DNA from 3 places in the Variovorax boronicumulans genome. Region 2 is predicted to be linked to each of the others. Evidence: predicted binding sites of a transcription regulator. Region 2 holds the regulator's gene; each other region holds the start of a gene.
What was found. Region 2 encodes sigma-54, which starts transcription at its own class of promoters, with help from an activator protein. Its sites were predicted from a motif close to TGGCANGNAANCTGCTTT; they were not measured.

Region 1: the regulator sigma-54 is predicted to act here: its motif matches at 2,905-2,922, upstream of nirB (nitrite reductase large subunit NirB).
Region 3: the regulator sigma-54 is predicted to act here: its motif matches at 1,142-1,159, upstream of VHAB30_RS05390 (CmpA/NrtA family ABC transporter substrate-binding protein).

The regions. Positions count from the first base shown of each region.
Region 1 covers NZ_BKDH01000005.1:301,892-307,748, reverse strand. Annotated here, with positions in the region: gene nirD (nitrite reductase small subunit NirD) at 1-149, opposite strand, end outside; gene nirB (nitrite reductase large subunit NirB) at 176-2,695, opposite strand; gene VHAB30_RS28670 (YbaK/EbsC family protein) at 3,146-3,634, shown strand; gene VHAB30_RS28665 (DUF1289 domain-containing protein) at 3,631-3,900, shown strand; gene VHAB30_RS28660 (2-hydroxychromene-2-carboxylate isomerase) at 3,897-4,535, shown strand; gene VHAB30_RS28655 (MFS transporter) at 4,749-5,857, shown strand, end outside.
Region 2 covers NZ_BKDH01000003.1:119,619-125,475, forward strand. Annotated here, with positions in the region: gene VHAB30_RS23255 (YceI family protein) at 1-374, shown strand, start outside; gene VHAB30_RS23260 (YceI family protein) at 413-1,045, shown strand; gene VHAB30_RS23265 (LysE family translocator) at 1,071-1,718, shown strand; gene VHAB30_RS23270 (phospholipase D family protein) at 1,723-3,339, opposite strand; gene rpoN (RNA polymerase factor sigma-54) at 3,350-4,939, opposite strand; gene lptB (LPS export ABC transporter ATP-binding protein) at 4,957-5,751, opposite strand; gene lptA (lipopolysaccharide transport periplasmic protein LptA) at 5,748-5,857, opposite strand, start outside.
Region 3 covers NZ_BKDH01000001.1:1,157,915-1,163,771, reverse strand. Annotated here, with positions in the region: gene VHAB30_RS05395 (nitrate regulatory protein) at 1-1,008, shown strand, start outside; gene VHAB30_RS05390 (CmpA/NrtA family ABC transporter substrate-binding protein) at 1,327-2,574, shown strand; gene ntrB (nitrate ABC transporter permease) at 2,588-3,511, shown strand; gene VHAB30_RS05380 (ABC transporter ATP-binding protein) at 3,508-4,317, shown strand; gene VHAB30_RS05375 (type IV pili methyl-accepting chemotaxis transducer N-terminal domain-containing protein) at 4,343-5,626, opposite strand.

The DNA.
Region 1 (5,857 bases), on a different contig from region 2:
TCGACGTTGTCGATGGCGAAGAGCGACGGCTCCTGGCCGACGCGGAAGATCGCGACATGCACGCCGTCGACCAGCGCGCACACGCCGGTGTCGGGGAGGATGTCGCCGGCGGCGCACACGGCGGTCCAGGTCTGGGTGTCGGTGGTCATGGTGGGTTTTCTTCCTTGTCGTTGGCTCAGGCGGCGCTGGTTTCGCGGCGTTCCTCGGGGCGTGCGGGACGGTTCTGGCCGCGCTCCTGCACGAAGACGATGTGCTCGTCGGGCTTCTCGCTGTTCACGAAGGAGCGGAAGCGCTGGCGCGTGGCGGGGTCGTTCACCGCGGTCTTCCATTCGCACTGGTAGGTGTCGACCACGTGCTGCATCTGCGCCTCGAGCTCGGCGCCCAGGCCCAGCGTGTCCTGCAGCAGCACGCCCTTGAGGTAGTCGAGGCCGCCCTCGAGGTTCTCGCGCCAGGTGCTGGTGCGCTGCAGGCGGTCGGCCGTGCGCACGTAGAACATCAGGAAGCGGTCGATCATGCGGATGAGGTCGGCCTTGCTCAGGTCGCTCGCCAGCAGCTCGGCGTGGCGCGGCTTCATGCCACCGTTGCCGCACACATAGAGGTTCCAGCCCTTGTCGGTGGCGATGATGCCGACGTCCTTGCCCTGCGCCTCGGCGCATTCGCGGGTGCAGCCCGACACGCCGAACTTGATCTTGTGCGGCGCGCGCAGGCCCTTGTAGCGGTTCTCCAGTTCCACGGCCAGGCCCACGCTGTCGTCCACGCCGTAGCGGCACCAGGTGGAGCCCACGCAGCTCTTCACCGTGCGCAGCGACTTGCCGTAGGCATGGCCCGACTCGAAGCCGGCGGCGATGAGTTCTTCCCAGATGGCCGGCAGCTGCTCGACGCGCGCACCGAACATGTCTACGCGCGCACCGCCGGTGATCTTGGTGTACAGGCCGTACTTCTTCGCGACCTGGCCCACGGCGATCAGCCCCTCGGGCGTGACCTCGCCGCCGGGCATGCGCGGCACCACGGAGTAGGTGCCGTCCTTCTGGATGTTGCCCAGGAAGTAGTCGTTGCTGTCCTGCAGGCCGGCCAGGTCTTTCTTGAGCACGAACTCGTTCCAGCACGAGGCGAAGATGCTCGCGGCGGTCGGCTTGCAGATGTCGCAGCCCAGGCCCTTGCCGTGTTTCGTGAGCAGGTCGGCGAAGCTGCGAATCTCGCCCACGCGGATGAGGTGGTACAGCTCCTGGCGCGAGTACGGGAAGTGCTCGCACAGGTGGTTGTTCACGGCCATGCCGCGCTTGGCCATTTCCATCTTCATGACCTGCGTGACCAGCGGCACGCAGCCGCCGCAGGTGGCGCCGGCCTGGGTGCAGGCCTTCATCTCGGCGGGCGTGCACACGCCCTGGCCCACGGCCTCGCAGATCTGGCCCTTGGTGACGCTGTTGCACGAGCAGATCTGTGCGGTGTCGGGCAGGGCATCGACGCCCAGGCCCGGCTTGGCCTTGCCGTCGCTGGACGGCAGGATGAGGAACTCGGGCTCGTCGGGCAGCGCGATGCCGTTGAGCGCCAGCTGCAGCAGCGTGCCGTACTCGCTGGCGTCGCCGACCAGCACCGCGCCCAAGAGCTGCTTGCCGTCTTCGCTGACGACGATCTTCTTGTAGACCTGCTTGCGCTCGTCGATGTACTGGTAGGCGCGCGACTTCGGCGTCTTGCCGTGCGCGTCGCCGATGCTGGCCACGTCGACGCCCATCAGCTTGAGCTTGGTGCTCAGGTCGGCGCCGGTGAAGGCGGCGTCGTCCTGGCCGGCGATGTGGCGCGCGGCCACGCGGGCCATGTCGTAGCCCGGCGCGACGAGGCCGAAGGTCTGTTCGTTCCACGACGCGCATTCGCCGATGGCGTAGACGTTGCGGTCGCTGGTGCGGCAGTGGCTGTCGATCGCCACGCCGCCGCGCGGGCCGACGGCCAGCAGGCTCTGGCGCGCGAGCTCGTCGCGCGGGCGGATGCCGGCGGAGAACACGATCATGTCGGTCTCCAGGTGCGTGCCGTCGGCGAACACCATGCGGTGCCGCGCGCTCGCGCCGTCGACGATCTCCACCGTGTTGCGGCCGGTGTGCACGTGCAGGCCCAGCGCCTCGATGCTGCCGCGCAATGCACGGCCGCCGCCTTCGTCGACCTGCACCGCCATCAGGCGCGGCGCGAACTCGACCACGTGCGTTTCCAGGCCCATGTCGCGCAGCGCCTTGGCGCATTCCAGGCCCAGCAGGCCGCCGCCCACCACCACGCCGCTGCGCGACTTGGCGCCGCAGGCCTTCATGGCGTCCAGGTCCTCGATGGTGCGGTAGACAAAGCAGTTCGGCCGGTCGCGGCCCGGCACGGCCGGCACGAAGGGGTTGGAGCCGGTGGCCAGCACCAGCTTGTCGTAGGCGATCACCTCGCCGTCGGCCGTGGTCACGGTGTTGTTGCGCCGTTCGACGGCCACGGCCCGCGCGGCCAGGCGCAGCGTGAAGCCGCTGCGCTCGAAGAAGCCGGGCTCGACCAGCGACAGGTCGTCGGCCGTCTTGCCGGAGAAGTATTCGGACAGGTGCACCCGGTCGTAGGCCGGGCGCGGCTCTTCGCACAGCACGGTGACCTGTGCGTCGGAAATGCCGAGCGTGTGGAGTTGCTCGAGGAACTTGTGGCCGACCATGCCGTGGCCGATGACTGCGATCTTCATTGGGGGTCCTGCACGCAACCGGCCCTGGAAGGCGCCCCCGCAGCCGCTGTCGAACAGACAGCGTCGTTGGGGCCCCCGCGACGGAACGGATGCGAAATGGGTTGGAGCAGACGAACCGGCGGCGGGCGGCCATCGGTGCGCTTGAACCCCGCCGTCGTTAGCGGAGGCATTGCGAACCCGCCGCAGAGGCCGGTGGGTCGCCACCGTGTTCAGCAATAAGCGTGCCGCGCTCAAAAGCCCGTGCGGCGGGGCTCATCGGCCGGTGGCGCACCGAAAACGGACCGGGGCCGGCACGCCGCGCACGGGCGTCGTGCGCCGGCGCTCTCCGCATTGGTGCGCCGGGGTGGAGGGGCGGATGCGGGCGGTGGCGTCGGTGCGCGGGGCTTTTCCGTATGCTCGGGGCCTTGCAACGCAGGGCGAACGCCCCCCACGAACCCCGAAGAACTTGCCATGTGCGGCTCCGAACTCCATTCCCTCCCTGAAGGTGTCCAGCGCGTCTCCCGCGTGCTGCAGGACGCCGGCCATCCCCATGCGCCCCGCATGCTCGACGACGCCTGCCGCACCGCGCAGCAGGCCGCCGACGCGCTCGGCATCTCGGTCGGGCAGATCGCCAAGAGCATCATCTTTCGGCGCAAGAGCGACGAGGCGGCGGTGCTGGTCATCACCTCGGGCGACAAGCGCGTCGACGAGAAGAAGGTCGATGCCATCGTCGGCAAGACCGGCCGCGCCGACGCCGACTTCGTGAAGGCGCGCACCGGCTTCACCATCGGCGGCGTGTCGCCGGTGGGCCATGTGACGAAGCCCGTGGTGCTCATCGACCGCGAGCTGTTCCGCTTCGAGGAGATCTGGGCCGCCGCGGGCCATCCGCACGCCGTGTTCCAGCTGCACCCGACCGATCTCGAGAAGCTCACCGGCGCGCCGGTGGCCGACGTGGTGTGAACTTCGACGAAGCGCATGCGCTCGCCGAGCGCGCCGGGACCGTGCAGCGCATGGACGGCGAAGTGCCCTCGCCGTGCTCGTCGGTGTGCCGCATGGACCGCCTGAGCGGCTTCTGCGAAGGGTGCCTGCGCACCATTCCCGAGATCGCCGGCTGGAGCAAGATGGAAGACGACAGCCGCCGCCAGGTGTGGCGCGCGATCGAACTGCGGGCCCAGGCCGGCATCTGGCGCGTGCCCGAACCCACCACAGGAGACCACGACGCATGAAGCACATCGACTTCTATCTCGATTTCATCTCGCCCTACGCGCACCTGGCGTTCGAGCAGCTGCCCGAGGCGCTCGAAGGCCTGAGCGTGAGCGTGGCCTACAAGCCGGTGCTGCTGGGCGCGCTGCTCAAGCACCACGGCCAGCTCGGGCCGGCCGAGATTCCCTCCAAGCGCAGCTGGACCTACCGCCACGTGCTGTGGCTGGGCCAGGCCCACGGCATCCCCATCGAGATGCCGGCCTCGCACCCCTACAACCCGCTGCCGCACCTGCGCCTGGCCGTGGCCACGGGCGACGACGGCAGCATCAGCCGCCTCGCGGCCGAAACCCTCTTTCGCCATGTGTGGCGCGGCGGCGAAGAGGCGGGCGATGCCACGCGGCTGGCCGCGCTCACGGCGCAGCTGCAGCCGAAGCGCGACGTGAACGGCGACGACAACAAGGCCCTGCTCAAGCGCAACACCGACGAGGCCGTGGCGCAGGGCGTGTTCGGCGTGCCCTGCTACGTGGTCGACGGGCGCCTGTTCTGGGGCTTCGACGGCCTCGCGATGCTGCGCGCCTACCTGCAGGGCGATGCCTGGTTCGACGGTCCGCAATGGACCGGCGCCGACCAGCGCCCCTCGTTGCTGCGCAAGAGCTGAGGCTTTTTTGCTGCTTCGCAGCAAGGACTGAGGACAAACCCGCGCAGGGTCCTTGTTTCTTACAAGCTGAAACGAGCAGCGCGGGTTTCACCCTAAACCGTAAGCGCCCGTTCAGTTTCGCGAAAGCCTCGGGTCAGTCGCGCCTCCAAGAATGCCCCACGGTCCCGAATGCCGGGAACCGATGGACGCATACATACACACCAGGAGACGACGATGGCAGCCACGCTAGATTCAAGGGGAGTGCCGCATCCGGCCCCCCGGCCCATGTCCGCGGAGGAGAAGAAGGTCATCTTCGCCTCCTCGCTCGGCACCGTGTTCGAGTGGTACGACTTCTATCTGTACGGTTCGCTCGCCGCGATCATCGCGAAGCAGTTCTTCAGCGGCCTGGATGCGGGCGCGGCCTTCATCTTCGCGCTGCTGGCGTTTGCCGCCGGCTTCCTGGTGCGTCCGTTCGGCGCCATCGTGTTCGGCCGCCTGGGCGACATGATCGGTCGCAAGTACACCTTCCTGGTGACGATCCTGATCATGGGCCTGTCGACCTTCATCGTCGGCCTCTTGCCCAGCTACGCGACTATCGGCGTCGCGGCGCCGGTGATCCTGATCGCGCTGCGCATGCTGCAGGGCCTGGCGCTCGGCGGCGAGTACGGCGGTGCCGCCACCTACGTGGCCGAGCACTCGCCGCACGGCAAGCGCGGTGCCTACACCTCGTGGATCCAGACCACGGCCACGCTCGGCCTGTTCCTGAGCCTGATCGTGATCCTGGGCGTGCGCACCTGGCTCGGTGAGCAGGCGTTCGGCGAGTGGGGCTGGCGCATTCCGTTCCTGGTCTCCATCCTGCTACTGGCCATCTCGGTGTGGATCCGCCTGACGCTGTCGGAGTCGCCGGCCTTCCAGAAGATGAAGGCCGAGGGCAAGACCTCGAAGGCACCGCTGGCCGAATCCTTCGGCCAGTGGAAGAACCTGAAGATCGTGATCCTGGCGCTGATCGGCCTCACGGCCGGCCAGGCTGTGGTCTGGTACTCGGGCCAGTTCTATGCGCTGTTCTTCCTGACGCAGCAGCTCAAGGTCGATGCGACCACCGCCAACCTGATGATCGCCGCCGCGCTGCTGCTGGGCACGCCCTTCTTCGTGGTGTTCGGCACGCTGTCCGACAAGATCGGCCGCAAGCCGATCATCATGGCCGGCTGCCTGCTGGCCGTGGTCACCTACTTCCCGGTCTTCAAGATGCTGACCGAAGCCGCCAACCCCGACCTGGCCCGCGCACAAGCCACGGCCGGCGTCACCGTGACGGCCGACCCGAAGACCTGCTCGTTCCAGGGCAA
Region 2 (5,857 bases):
CGGTCGTGCTGCAGATCGACACCGCCAGCGCCGGCTTCGGCGTGCCCATGAGCGATGCCGAGCTGCCCAAGCCGACCTGGTTCGACACCGCGCATTTCCCGCAGGCCAGCTTCCGCTCGAGCGCCATCAAGGCGCTGGGCGAGGGCCGCTTCGAGATGGCCGGCAAGCTCACCATCAAGGGCGTCAGCAAGTACGTGACAGTGCCCGTGAGCATCGTGTCGTCGGGCGGCGCGTATTCGGTCGCCACGGGCACCCTCACGATCCAGCGGCTCGACTACAAGGTGGGCGACGGCGAATGGACCGACACCTCGGTGGTCGGCAACGAGGTGCAGGTGCGCTTCAAGCTGACGCTCGCGGGCCTCGGGCCGCTGTGACGACGATTTCATTTCCCATGCATCCTTCTTCCCTTGCCATGAACAAGCTCTTCTTCGCCGCGGTCCTGTGTGCGGGCGCGGCCCTGCCCCTGGCCGCCACGGCCCAGGAATACACCGCGCCGCCGCTGGCCGCCAAGCCCGCGGGCGGGCCGGTCAAAAATGCGAGCTACGTGATCGACCCGACCCACACCTTCGTCATGTACGAGATGGGCCACTACGGCACCACCACCAACCGCGGCCGCTTCAGCACCAAGGACGGCTCGGTGCAGATCGACGGCACCGGCGCCAGCGGCAAGGTCGACATCACGATGGACATCAGCTCCATCAACACCGGCGTCGACCTGCTCAACCGCCACGTGCAGAGCAAAGACTTCTTCAACGTGGCCGAATTCCCCACCGGCCGCTTCGTGGCCGAGCGCATCGACTTCAGCGGCGACAAGGTGACCGACGTGCCCGGCACGCTCACGCTCATGGGCCAGACCAAGCCGGTGACGCTGAAGGCCGTGCGCTTCAACTGCTACCTGAACCCGCTCATCAACCGCCAGGTCTGCGGCGGCGACTTCGAGGCCACCGTGCAGCGCAGCGACTGGGGCATCACCTGGGGCCTGAACTTCGGCTTCGAGAACAAGGTGAAGCTGCTGGTGCAGGTCGAAGCCGTGAACGTGCAATGAACCCATCCCCCACCGGAGCCCACTCATGACCGACGCCCACCTCCTGTCCCTGCTCGGCATCGCCGGCGCCATGGCCGTGGGCGCGATGAGCCCCGGCCCGAGCTTCGTGATGGTGGCGCGCACGGCCGTGGCCTCGCGCAGCGACGGGCTCGCGGCGGCGCTGGGCATGGGCGCCGGCGGGCTGGCGTTCTCCATCGCGGCGCTGGCCGGGCTGCAGGCAGCGTTCCTCGCGGTGCCGGCGCTGTACCTCGCGATCAAGGCCTTCGGCGGCGCCTATCTGATCTACCTGGGCTTTCGCATCTGGCGCGGCGCGCGGCAGCCGCTCGCGATCACGCCCGACACGGACGCCTCGCCCCGAAGCCAGGGCCGCAGCGGACGCACCTTCCTGCTCGGCCTGGCCACGCAGATCAGCAACCCGAAGACGGCGGTGGTGTACGCGAGCATCTTCGCGGCCTTCCTGCCGCGCGAGGTGCCGCTGGTGCTGGCGCTCGCGGTGCCGGCCGTGATCTTCTGCATCGAGACGGGCTGGTACGCGATCGTCGCGCTGGCACTGTCCTCGGCCGCGCCGCGCGCGGCCTACCTGCGCTACAAGACCTGGATCGACCGCGCGGCCGGCGGCGTGATGGGCCTGCTGGGCCTGCGGCTCGTGTGGTCGGCCGTTCGCGGCACCTGAGGCGCTAGAGCAGGCTCTCGGGCGTGAGCGGCGACAGCAGCTCGAGCATGGTGCGGTCCCAGAAGCCCGAGTCGGGCTCTTCGTGCAGCACGGTGGTCTTGCCGCCTTCCTCGCTGACCCATTCGATGCGCCGCGAGCCGACTGCCGCTGCATCGCCGCCCTCGGCAAAGCGCAGCCGGTAGGCGCCCTGCTGCTTGAGCACGTCGAGCAGCTTCAAGGTCTGCTGCGCCATCTCGGGGCTGCGGATGAACAGGCCGATCTCGGTGTTGTGAATCTCGGAGCGCGGATCGAAATTCATCGAGCCGACGAACAGGATGCGCTGGTCGATCACCGCCGACTTGGCGTGCAGCCGCCCCACCGACGTGCCAAAGAGGCCGAGGCGCACGCTGCGCCGCGTGCGCGCGGAACTCAGCTCGTGCAGCTCGGCGCCCAGCGCCAGCATGTCGGCGCGGTAGCGGCGGTAGGCGGTGTGCACCAGCGGCTCGTCGGTGGCGGCGAGCGAGTTGGTGACCACGCTGATCTTCACGTTGCGTCCGCGGATCTCGCGCATCACCTCCAGCCCCGACGCGCCCGGAATCAGGTAGGGCGACACCAGCGTCACCTCGCTGCGCGCGCGGCGCATCTGCTCGACCACGTTGTAGCGCACGCTGTCCACGTCGAGCAGCGGCACGCCGCCGTACGACGCGGTCTTGCCGATCACGCGGTCGGGCGAATCGGCATACGCCTCGGCGGTGGTCCAGATCAGGCCCAGCTTGCCGGCGTCGAGGTCGTCGGCCACCGGGCTGTAGCCGAGCAGGTCGTTGGGCGCGGGCCTGGGCGGCGGCGGCGTGGTGTCGGGGCCGGTGGCGGCGTCGAAGCGGCGCTGCAGCTCCTCGCGCGGCAGGTCGGTGTGCACGACCGCGCCGATCGGGCGCACGTGCGGGCTGTTCCAGTACTGGTCGAACAGCACGCCCAGGCGCGGGATCAGCGCACCCGTGACGAAGGTGTCGAGGTCGATGAAGTTGGGGCCGGTGGTGCGGCGGAAGTACTGGTTGCCGATGTTGCGCCCGCCCGCCACGGCCATCGCGCCGTCGGCGATGAAGAGCTTGTTGTGCATGCGGCGGTTGACGCGGCTGAAGTCGAACAGCGATGCGGTGAAGCGCTTGAGCAGGCTGCCGCGCCCGGCCGGGAACGGGTTGAACAGGCGCAGCTCCACGTTCGGCGTGGCGGCCAGGCCGAGCAGCAGCTCGTCTTCGCCGGACGTGTACAGGTCGTCCATCAACAGGCGCACGCGCACGCCGCGCTGGGCCGCATCGCGCAGGGTGCGCAACAGGTAGCGGCCGGTCTCGTCGTTCTCGATCTGGTAGTACTGCACGTCGAGCGTGCGCTGCGCGCGGCGCGCCAGCTGCAGCCGCGTGTCGAAGGCGAAGTCGCCGCCGGGCATGAGGCGAAAGCCGCTGAGGTCGGGGTCGGGCTGCGAGGCCAGCGCGATCTTGCCGAGCGCGGTGTCGGCCGAGACGGCGATGGCCTTGGTGGGCGGGCGCGGTGCGTCGTCGGGCAAGGTGGCACAGCCGGCGAACAGCGATGCAGCCACGAGGGCGAAGACCCAATGCCCCCAGCGCGACAGCAGGCGACGGGTCATTGTGGGCTTTCTACAGGGCTTTGCGCAGGTTGGCCGGTGCGATGCGCAAGGCTTCGCGGTACTTGGCGACGGTGCGGCGCGCGCACTCGATGCCCTGCTCTTTCAGCATCTCGGAAATCTGGCTGTCGGACAGCGGCTTCTTGATGCTCTCGGAACTCACGAACTGCTTGATCAGCGCGCGCACCGCGGTGCTCGACGCATTGCCACCGGTCTCGGTGCCCAGCGCCGAACCGAAGAAGTACTTGAGCTCGACCGTGCCGAAGGGCGTGGCCATGTACTTGGCGGTGGTCACGCGCGAGATGGTCGACTCGTGCAGGCCCAGCTCGTCGGCGATCTCGCGCAGCACCAGCGGGCGCATGGCCAGCTCGCCGTGCACGAAGTAGCTCTTCTGGCGCTCGACGATGGCGTTGCTCACGCGCAGGATGGTGTCGAAGCGCTGCTGGATGTTCTTGATGAACCAGCGCGCCTCCTGCAGCCGCTGAGACAGCGCCTGGCTGCCTTCGCCCTTGTGTGACTTGAGCGCGCCGGCGTAGATGTCGTGCACGCGCAGGCGCGGCATGACCTCGGGGTTGAGCATGACGCGGAACTTCACGTTCGTGCCGCGCCCGGTCTTGGTGACGATCACGTCGGGGATGACGATGTTGCGTTCGACGTCGACGAAACGGCGCCCCGGCTTGGGTTCGAGCCGCGCAATGACCTGCAGCGCCGAGCGCACCAGGTCTTCGTTGGTGCGCGTGAGCGTGGCCAGGCGCTTGAAGTCGCGCCGCGCGAGCAGCTCCATGGGCTGCTTGCAGATCGCGATGGCGGTCTTGCGGATGAGCGCTTCGGCCTCGGTCTCGTCTTCGCTGGCGAGCGCCTTCAGCTGGATGCTCAGGCATTCGCCGAGATCGCGCGCGCCGACGCCCACCGGCTCCAGGCTCTGCAGCAGGCCCAGCGCCACCTGGAAGTGGTGCACGAGGTCGTCGAACTGGTCGTTGTCGTCGCCCGCCAGGCCCGAGGCCAATGCGGGCAGCGAGTCTTCGAGGTAGCCGTCGTCGTTGAGCGACTCGATCAGGAAGCGCAGCGCGGCGCAGTCGTTTTCATTGAGCCGCAGGCTCAACGCCTGGCGGTGCAGGAAGGACTGCAGCGACTCCTGGCTGCGCGCGAGTTCGGTGGCATCGGCACGCTCGTCGTCGCCCAGGTTGTTCTGGCGCGCGGGCGCATCGCTGCCCCACTCGCTGTCGTCGGGCGCCATGTCGACGGTGCCGTCGCCTTCCCAGTCGGGCTCGCGCTCGGCGATCTCGGCGGCGGGGCCATCGGTGTCGGGGGTCGAGGTGCTGGTGTCACTGGACGTGGAGGAAGTGCTGGCGGCGGACGGCGTGAACTCGGCCTCACCCTCGCCCGCGTCGTCGCGCGGCACCGGCGCGTCGGCCGTGTCCAGCCCGAATTCCTCGCGCGCCGCTTCTTCCGCGGTGCGCTCGAGGAACGGGTTCTCGTCCAGCATCTGCTCCACCTCCTGGCTCAGTTCGAGCGTGGAGAGTTGGAGCAGGCGAATGGACTGCTGCAGCTGTGGCGTCAGCGCCAGATGCTGCGAGACGCGAAGGGACAGCCCTTGCTTCATGGAGACCCGACCCTCCCTTACATGCGGAAGTGCTCGCCCAGGTACACCCTGCGTACCTCGGCGTTGTCGACGATCTCCGAGGGTGTGCCTTGTGCCAGCACGTGCCCGTCGCTGATGATGAACGCGTGATCGCAGATGCCCAGCGTTTCACGCACGTTGTGGTCGGTGATGAGCACGCCGATGCCGCGCTCTTTCAGGAAACTGATGATCCGCTGGATCTCGATCACGGCGATCGGGTCGATGCCGGCGAAGGGCTCGTCCAGCAGGATGAAGCGCGGCTGGGTGGCCAGCGCGCGTGCAATTTCAACGCGGCGGCGCTCGCCGCCCGACAGCGCGAGCGCGGGCGAATCGCGCAGGTGGTCCACGCGCAGGTCGGCCAGCAGGTCGGCCAAGCGCTCTTCGGTGTGCTGCTTGGTCAGCGGCATCATGCGGCCGTTGGCGTCGGGCTCGCGCTGCAGCTCGAGCACGGCACGCACGTTTTCCTCGACCGTGAGCTTGCGGAAGATCGAGGCCTCCTGCGGCAGGTAGCTCAGGCCCATGCGCGCGCGGCGGTGGATGGGCATGTGGGCGATGGGCTCGCCGTCGATGGTGATCTCGCCGGCGTCGGCGCGCACCAGCCCGACGATCATGTAGAACGAGGTGGTCTTGCCCGCGCCGTTGGGGCCGAGCAGTCCGACGACCTCGCCCTTTTGCACGTCGAGCGAGACGTCTTTCACGACCGTGCGGCTGCCGTAGCTCTTCTTGAGGCCGCGCGCCACGAGGCGGCTGCCCGGAATGCCGTCGGCGGTCTGGGTTCCTGCGGTTTCGATCACTTGCGCCCTTCCCCTTCGGTGCCGCCCAGCGTGGTGCTCGGGCGCAGCCCGGCGCCGGGCGCGGGGGTGGGTGCCGGGGCCGCGGGCTTCTTGCCGCCGGCTGCCG
Region 3 (5,857 bases), on a different contig from region 2:
CACCGCGCGGTGGGCGCCGGCCATGGCGCGCGCCTGTTCAGCCGCATCGCCTGGGTGCTGCCCGGCCTGGACGCCCTGCCCGCGCTGCGCCGGCGCATCGACGCGCTCGAACTCCAGCCGGCACAGGCCGTGGCCGCCTTCGCCAAGCTCGTGGCCGGCCTGCTGGCGGTGGTATTCGAGGCGGCCGACGGCGCCACCGACCCCGAAATCTCGCGCCTGCTGGTGGCGATGTTCAACTTCATGCAGGGCAAGGAGTTCGCCGGCCAGGAGCGGGCCTTCGGCGCCGCCGCGCTCGCGCTGGGCCGGGGCGACGACGCGCAGCGCCAACAATGGCGCCACCTCATCGAGTCGCAGGAGCGCTGCTTCCAGGTGTTCATCGATTTCTCGGGCGACGCGGTGCGCACGCTCTGGCACGACAGCCAGTCGGACGCCGTGCTGGCCGAGCTCGAGCGCCTGCGCCGCAAGGGCGCCACCTCGGTGCCGGCCGACGCGCTGCTGAGCCAGGCCTGGTTCGACTGCTGCACCCGGCGCATCGACGCCATGCAGACGGTCGAGAACCGCCTCTCGGCCGACCTGCGCGCGCTGTGCGACCACAAGACCGCCCAGGCGCGCAGCGAACTGGCGGCCTACCGGCAGCTGCTCGGCACGCTGGCCCCGCAGGCCGGCGGCGCGCTGTTCTTCGACGATGCCCAGCAGGCGCAGGACGCCACGCCGGCGCAGCTGGGGCGCCACCTCGAGCGCTCGGTGCTCGACATGGTCCAGGAGCAGTCGCAGCGCCTGCAGGCCATGAGCGACGAACTCGACACCGTGCGTGCCTCGCTCAACGAACGCAAGATCGTCGAGCGCGCCAAGGGCCTGCTGATGGCGCACCGGCGCCTGAGCGAGGCCGAGGCGCACAAGATGCTGCGCCAGACCGCCATGAACCAGAAGCGCCGCCTCGTCGACGTGGCCGAGTCGATGCTGGCCATGGCCGACTACCTGCCGCTCGAACCTGCACCGCGGCGCTGACCCGGGCCGCTTGGATTGGTGCAGCGCACAACAGTTGTGCGTAGCCCGGTTTCGCAGGCCGACTGGAACTTTCTCCCGCACCGGCGCGCCCTGCCAGCTATCTTTTCCATAGCTCCCAACGGCAGTTGCGAGCTGGCACACCGCTTGCATGGAGCTTGTCACAGACCGCAAGGTCTTCAGGCAGGTTGCACCCAACGGCGGGTGCGGCCCACCGAACCGGACAAAGGCGTCCCCATCCCGCAAGGGCTCGTTCACGAGCAGCCCCTGCGCGGTGCGGACGCCTTTTCGTTTTTGTCTTTCACTTCTGGAGCCCCGCCCATGTCCGATCTGCTGCTGAAAACCAAACTGAGCCGGCGCCGCGTGCTGCAGGCCGCCGCCCTCGGCGCCGTGGGCATCGACCCGGCGCTGCGCGCCGCCGTCTGGGCCCAAGGCTCGGACAAGCCCGAGAAGGAAGAAGTGAAGATCGGCTTCATCCCGCTGACCGATTGCGCCAGCGTGGTGATGGCTTCGGTGCTGGGCATCGACAAGAAGTACGGCGTGAAGATCGTGCCCAGCAAGGAAGCCAGCTGGGCCGGCGTGCGCGACAAGCTCGTGAACGGCGACCTCGACATGGCGCACGTGCTCTACGGCCTGGTGTACGGCATGCACCTGGGCGTGAGCGGCCCGAAGAAGGACATGGCCGTGCTCATGACCCTCAACAACAACGGCCAGGCCATCACGCTGTCCAAGAAGCTGGCCGACAAGGGCGCGGTCGATGCCGCCTCGCTCGCCAAGCTCATCGCCAAGGAAAAGGGCGAATACACCTTCGCCCACACCTTCCCCACCGGCACGCACGCCATGTGGCTCTACTACTGGCTCGCCTCGGCCGGCATCGATCCGTTCAAGGACGTGAAGAACATCACCGTGCCGCCTCCGCAGATGGTGGCCAACATGCGCGTGGGCAACATGGACGGCTACTGCGTGGGCGAGCCCTGGGGCCAGCGCGCGATCATGGACGGCATCGGCTTCACCGGCATCACCACCCAGGACATCTGGAAGGACCACCCCGAGAAGGTGCTGGGCTGCACCGCGGAGTTCACGAAGAAGTACCCGAACACCGCGCGCGCCGTCACGGCCGCGATCCTCGAGGCCGGCAAGTGGATCGACACCGGCCTGCAGAACAAGAACAAGATGGCCGAAACCATTGCTGACAAGAGCTACGTCAACACCAGCGTGGACGCGATCAACCAGCGCATCCTGGGCCGCTACACCAACGGCCTGGGCAAGAGCTGGGACGACCCCAACCACATGAAGTTCTACAACGGCGGCGCCGTGAACTTCCCCTACCTGTCGGACGGCATGTGGTTCCTCACGCAGCACAAGCGCTGGGGCCTCTTGAAGGAGCACCCCGACTACCTGAAGGTGGCCACCGAGATCAACCGCATCGACATCTACAAGCAGGCCGCCGCCGCGACGCAGACGCCCGTGCCCAAGGACGTGCTGCGCACCAGCAAGCTCTTCGACGGCACCGTCTGGGACGGCAAGGACCCGAAGAAGTACGCCGAGTCTTTCAAGCTCCATGTCTGAGGAGAAACGCACCATGGTCAGCGCTGTCTTCCATTCCCCGCTCGACGCCGTGGCCTCGCAGGTCGCCGCGCCCGTGGTGTCCAGGCCCCTGGCACCCGCCCCTGCTGCGGCCGTTGCGGCGGCGGCACCCGTGCCGCGCACCCGCGCGCCCCTCGATCTGCGCGCCTTCTGGATGCGCGTGCTCCCGCCGTTCCTGGGCTTCGGCCTGCTGGTGCTGGTGTGGGAGATCGTGGCCATGAAAAGCACCACCGGCTTTCCTTCGCCGCTGGCCACCTGGCAGCAGGCGCTCACGGTGTTCAGCGATCCGTTCTACAGCAAGGGGCCGAACGACCAGGGCGTGGGCTGGAACGTGCTGTCGTCGCTGCAGCGCGTGGCGCTGGGCTTCGGACTGGCGGCAGCGGTCGGCATTCCGGCCGGCTTCGCCATCGGGCGCTTCGAATTCCTCTCGCGCATGTTCAACCCGCTGATCAGTTTGTTGCGCCCGGTGTCGCCGCTCGCGTGGCTGCCCATCGGCCTGCTGGTGTTCAAGGGCGCCAACCCGGCCGCGATCTGGACCATCTTCATCTGCTCGATCTGGCCGATGGTCATCAACACCGCCGTGGGCGTGCAGCGCGTACCCAGCGACTACATGAACGTGGCCAAGGTGCTCAACCTCAGCGAATGGAAGATCCTCACCAAGATCCTCTTTCCCGCCGTGCTGCCCTACATGCTCACGGGCGTGCGCCTGGCCGTGGGCACCGCGTGGCTGGTGATCGTCGCGGCCGAGATGCTCACGGGCGGCGTCGGCATCGGCTTCTGGGTGTGGGACGAGTGGAACAACCTCAACGTCGCCAACATCATCATCGCGATCTTCGTGATCGGCATCGTCGGCCTGGTGCTGGAGTTCGCGCTCATCAAGCTCGCCACCGCATTCACGTTCGAAGAGGTGAAGTCATGAACGACGACAGCAAGTACATCGAGATCCACAACGTCGAACAGGCGTTCAAGACGCCCAAGGGCCGCTTCGTCGCGCTGCGCGACGTGAACCTGAACGTGGCCAAGGGCGAGTTCGTCACGCTCATCGGGCACTCGGGCTGCGGCAAGTCGACGCTGCTGAACCTCATCGCCGGGCTGACCACGCCCACGCAGGGCGTGCTGCTGTGCGCCAACAAGGAGATCAAGGGCCCGGGTCCCGAGCGCGCCGTGGTGTTCCAGAACCACTCGCTGCTGCCCTGGCTCACCTGCTTCGAGAACGTGTACCTCGCGGTCGAGCGCGTGTTCGCGGCCACCGAGAACAAGGCGCAGCTGCGCGAACGCACCGACGCGGCACTCGCGCTGGTGGGCCTCACGCCCGCGGCGCAGAAGCGCCCCGGTGAAATCTCGGGCGGCATGAAGCAGCGCGTGGGCATCGCCCGGGCGCTGTCGATGGAGCCCAAGGTGCTGCTGATGGACGAGCCCTTCGGCGCGCTCGACGCCCTCACCCGCGCCAAGCTGCAGGACGAGCTGCTCGCCATCGTGCAGAAGACGCGCAGCACCGTCGTCATGGTCACGCACGACGTCGACGAGGCCGTGCTGCTGAGCGACCGCATCGTGATGCTCACCAACGGCCCGGCCGCCACCATCGGCGACGTGCTGGCGGTGGACATCGCGCGCCCGCGCAACCGCGTCGCGCTGGCCGAAGACCCGGCCTATGTGCATGCGCGCAAGGCGGTGATCGATTTCCTCTACACGCGCCAGGCGCATGTGGAGAAGGCTGCGGCCTGACCCGGCAGGCGCAGCACGACGGGCATCAAGACATGATGACCTGCAGGCTGTGCTCGTACCACCCCGTGAGGCGCTCGAAGGTGTCCACGAGCGCCTCGCTGGAACGCACCAGCGTGGCGCGCCCCTCGGCGCTGTCGAGCGCCTGCACGCCGCCGACGAGGCGCAGCCACTCGTCGCGCGCGCTCGCCAGCCCGGCACGGATCTCGGGCGAACTGAGCGGCGCGCGCTCCAGCTCCAGCAGCGCGGCTTCGAATTCGTTCATGGTCGGCAGCAGCCGTTCGCGCGAGGCGCCAGCCGCGAGCGTCGAGGCCAGCAAGGCGTCCTTGGCGAGGCGCTGCGCGCGCATGCGCTGCCGTCCGCAGATGTTGACGATGCGCAGCGCGCGCCGCGCACCCGAGGCCTCCAGCGCATCCGTCAGCGACTCGGCCGCCGACAGCAAGGCCTCGCCGCGCGCATCGATCGCGGCCAGCCCTTGCGATGCTGGCTTGGCAACCAGCAGCGCGGCCAGCGCGAGCCACGCGGCCTGCACCTCGCCGAGCGCCTGCACGCCGGCCGGCCCCAGCTCGAGGGCCGTCAGATGATCCAGCGTCTGCTGCACCCGCTCGGTCGACTGCGTGCGCAGCACGCGCGCACGCTGCGCATCGATGCCGGCCGCGAGCTGCGCCGCCACGCGCACCAGCCGCTGCGAGAGCATGCGCAGCTGGCCCGCGCGGTTGATCGCCTCGGCCCACTGCGCGGCCTCGATGACCGAGCGCGACACCTCGCCCAGCCGCAGGTTGGCGTGCATCGCGGCGCCGCGCAGCAGGCCGAAGGCCTCGTCCTCGCCAATGCCGCGCGCGGACATCAGCAGGCCCTTGGCGCGGTCGACCCACTTGCGCTCGTCCATGCGGGTGCGCAGGGCGTCGAGTTCGGTGCGCAGCGCGGCCTCGCGGGTCCAGCGGGCCTGCGCCTGTGCGGTCAGTGCCGCGAGCGCACCGGCGCTGTCGATGGGTACCCACCCGTGCACGCCCGCAGCCACGAGCGCCGCGTGCTGCGCGCCGTCCAGCGGCGCGCTCATCACGCCCAGGGCGCACGGCGGTGCGCCGCCCCAGGGCGCCAGCGCATCGAGCAGCGCGTCGAGCTGCGGCTCTGTTTCATCCAGATGCACCAGGACCATCGACGGTGCAAGCGCCTGCGCGCGCTGCACCAGCGTGTGGCAGCCCGCGCGCCCGAGCACCGCGACGCCCGCGGCATCGATCGACTGCTGCAGCGACGCCGACAAGGGCTCGCCTTCAGCGGGTTCAGGGGAAAGGACGACGAGAAGGGACATGGCGGCAAGGTGTGGCAAGGCCCGGGAAGCATAGGCCACGCCAGCCTGCATTCGCAGGCACGCCTCTTGCATCGAAGGGGGCACGGTGTAACGAAGCACCGCTTTGGTGAGGCTGCAGGTTCCTGCATCCAACCCGGCCCTCCTCAGGCCGGGCTCACCCCCATGCCGACGGCGTTCGCCGCCGGTACCCCGACTCCACCCCTGTCCGTCGACACGACCGCTGCCCGGTCG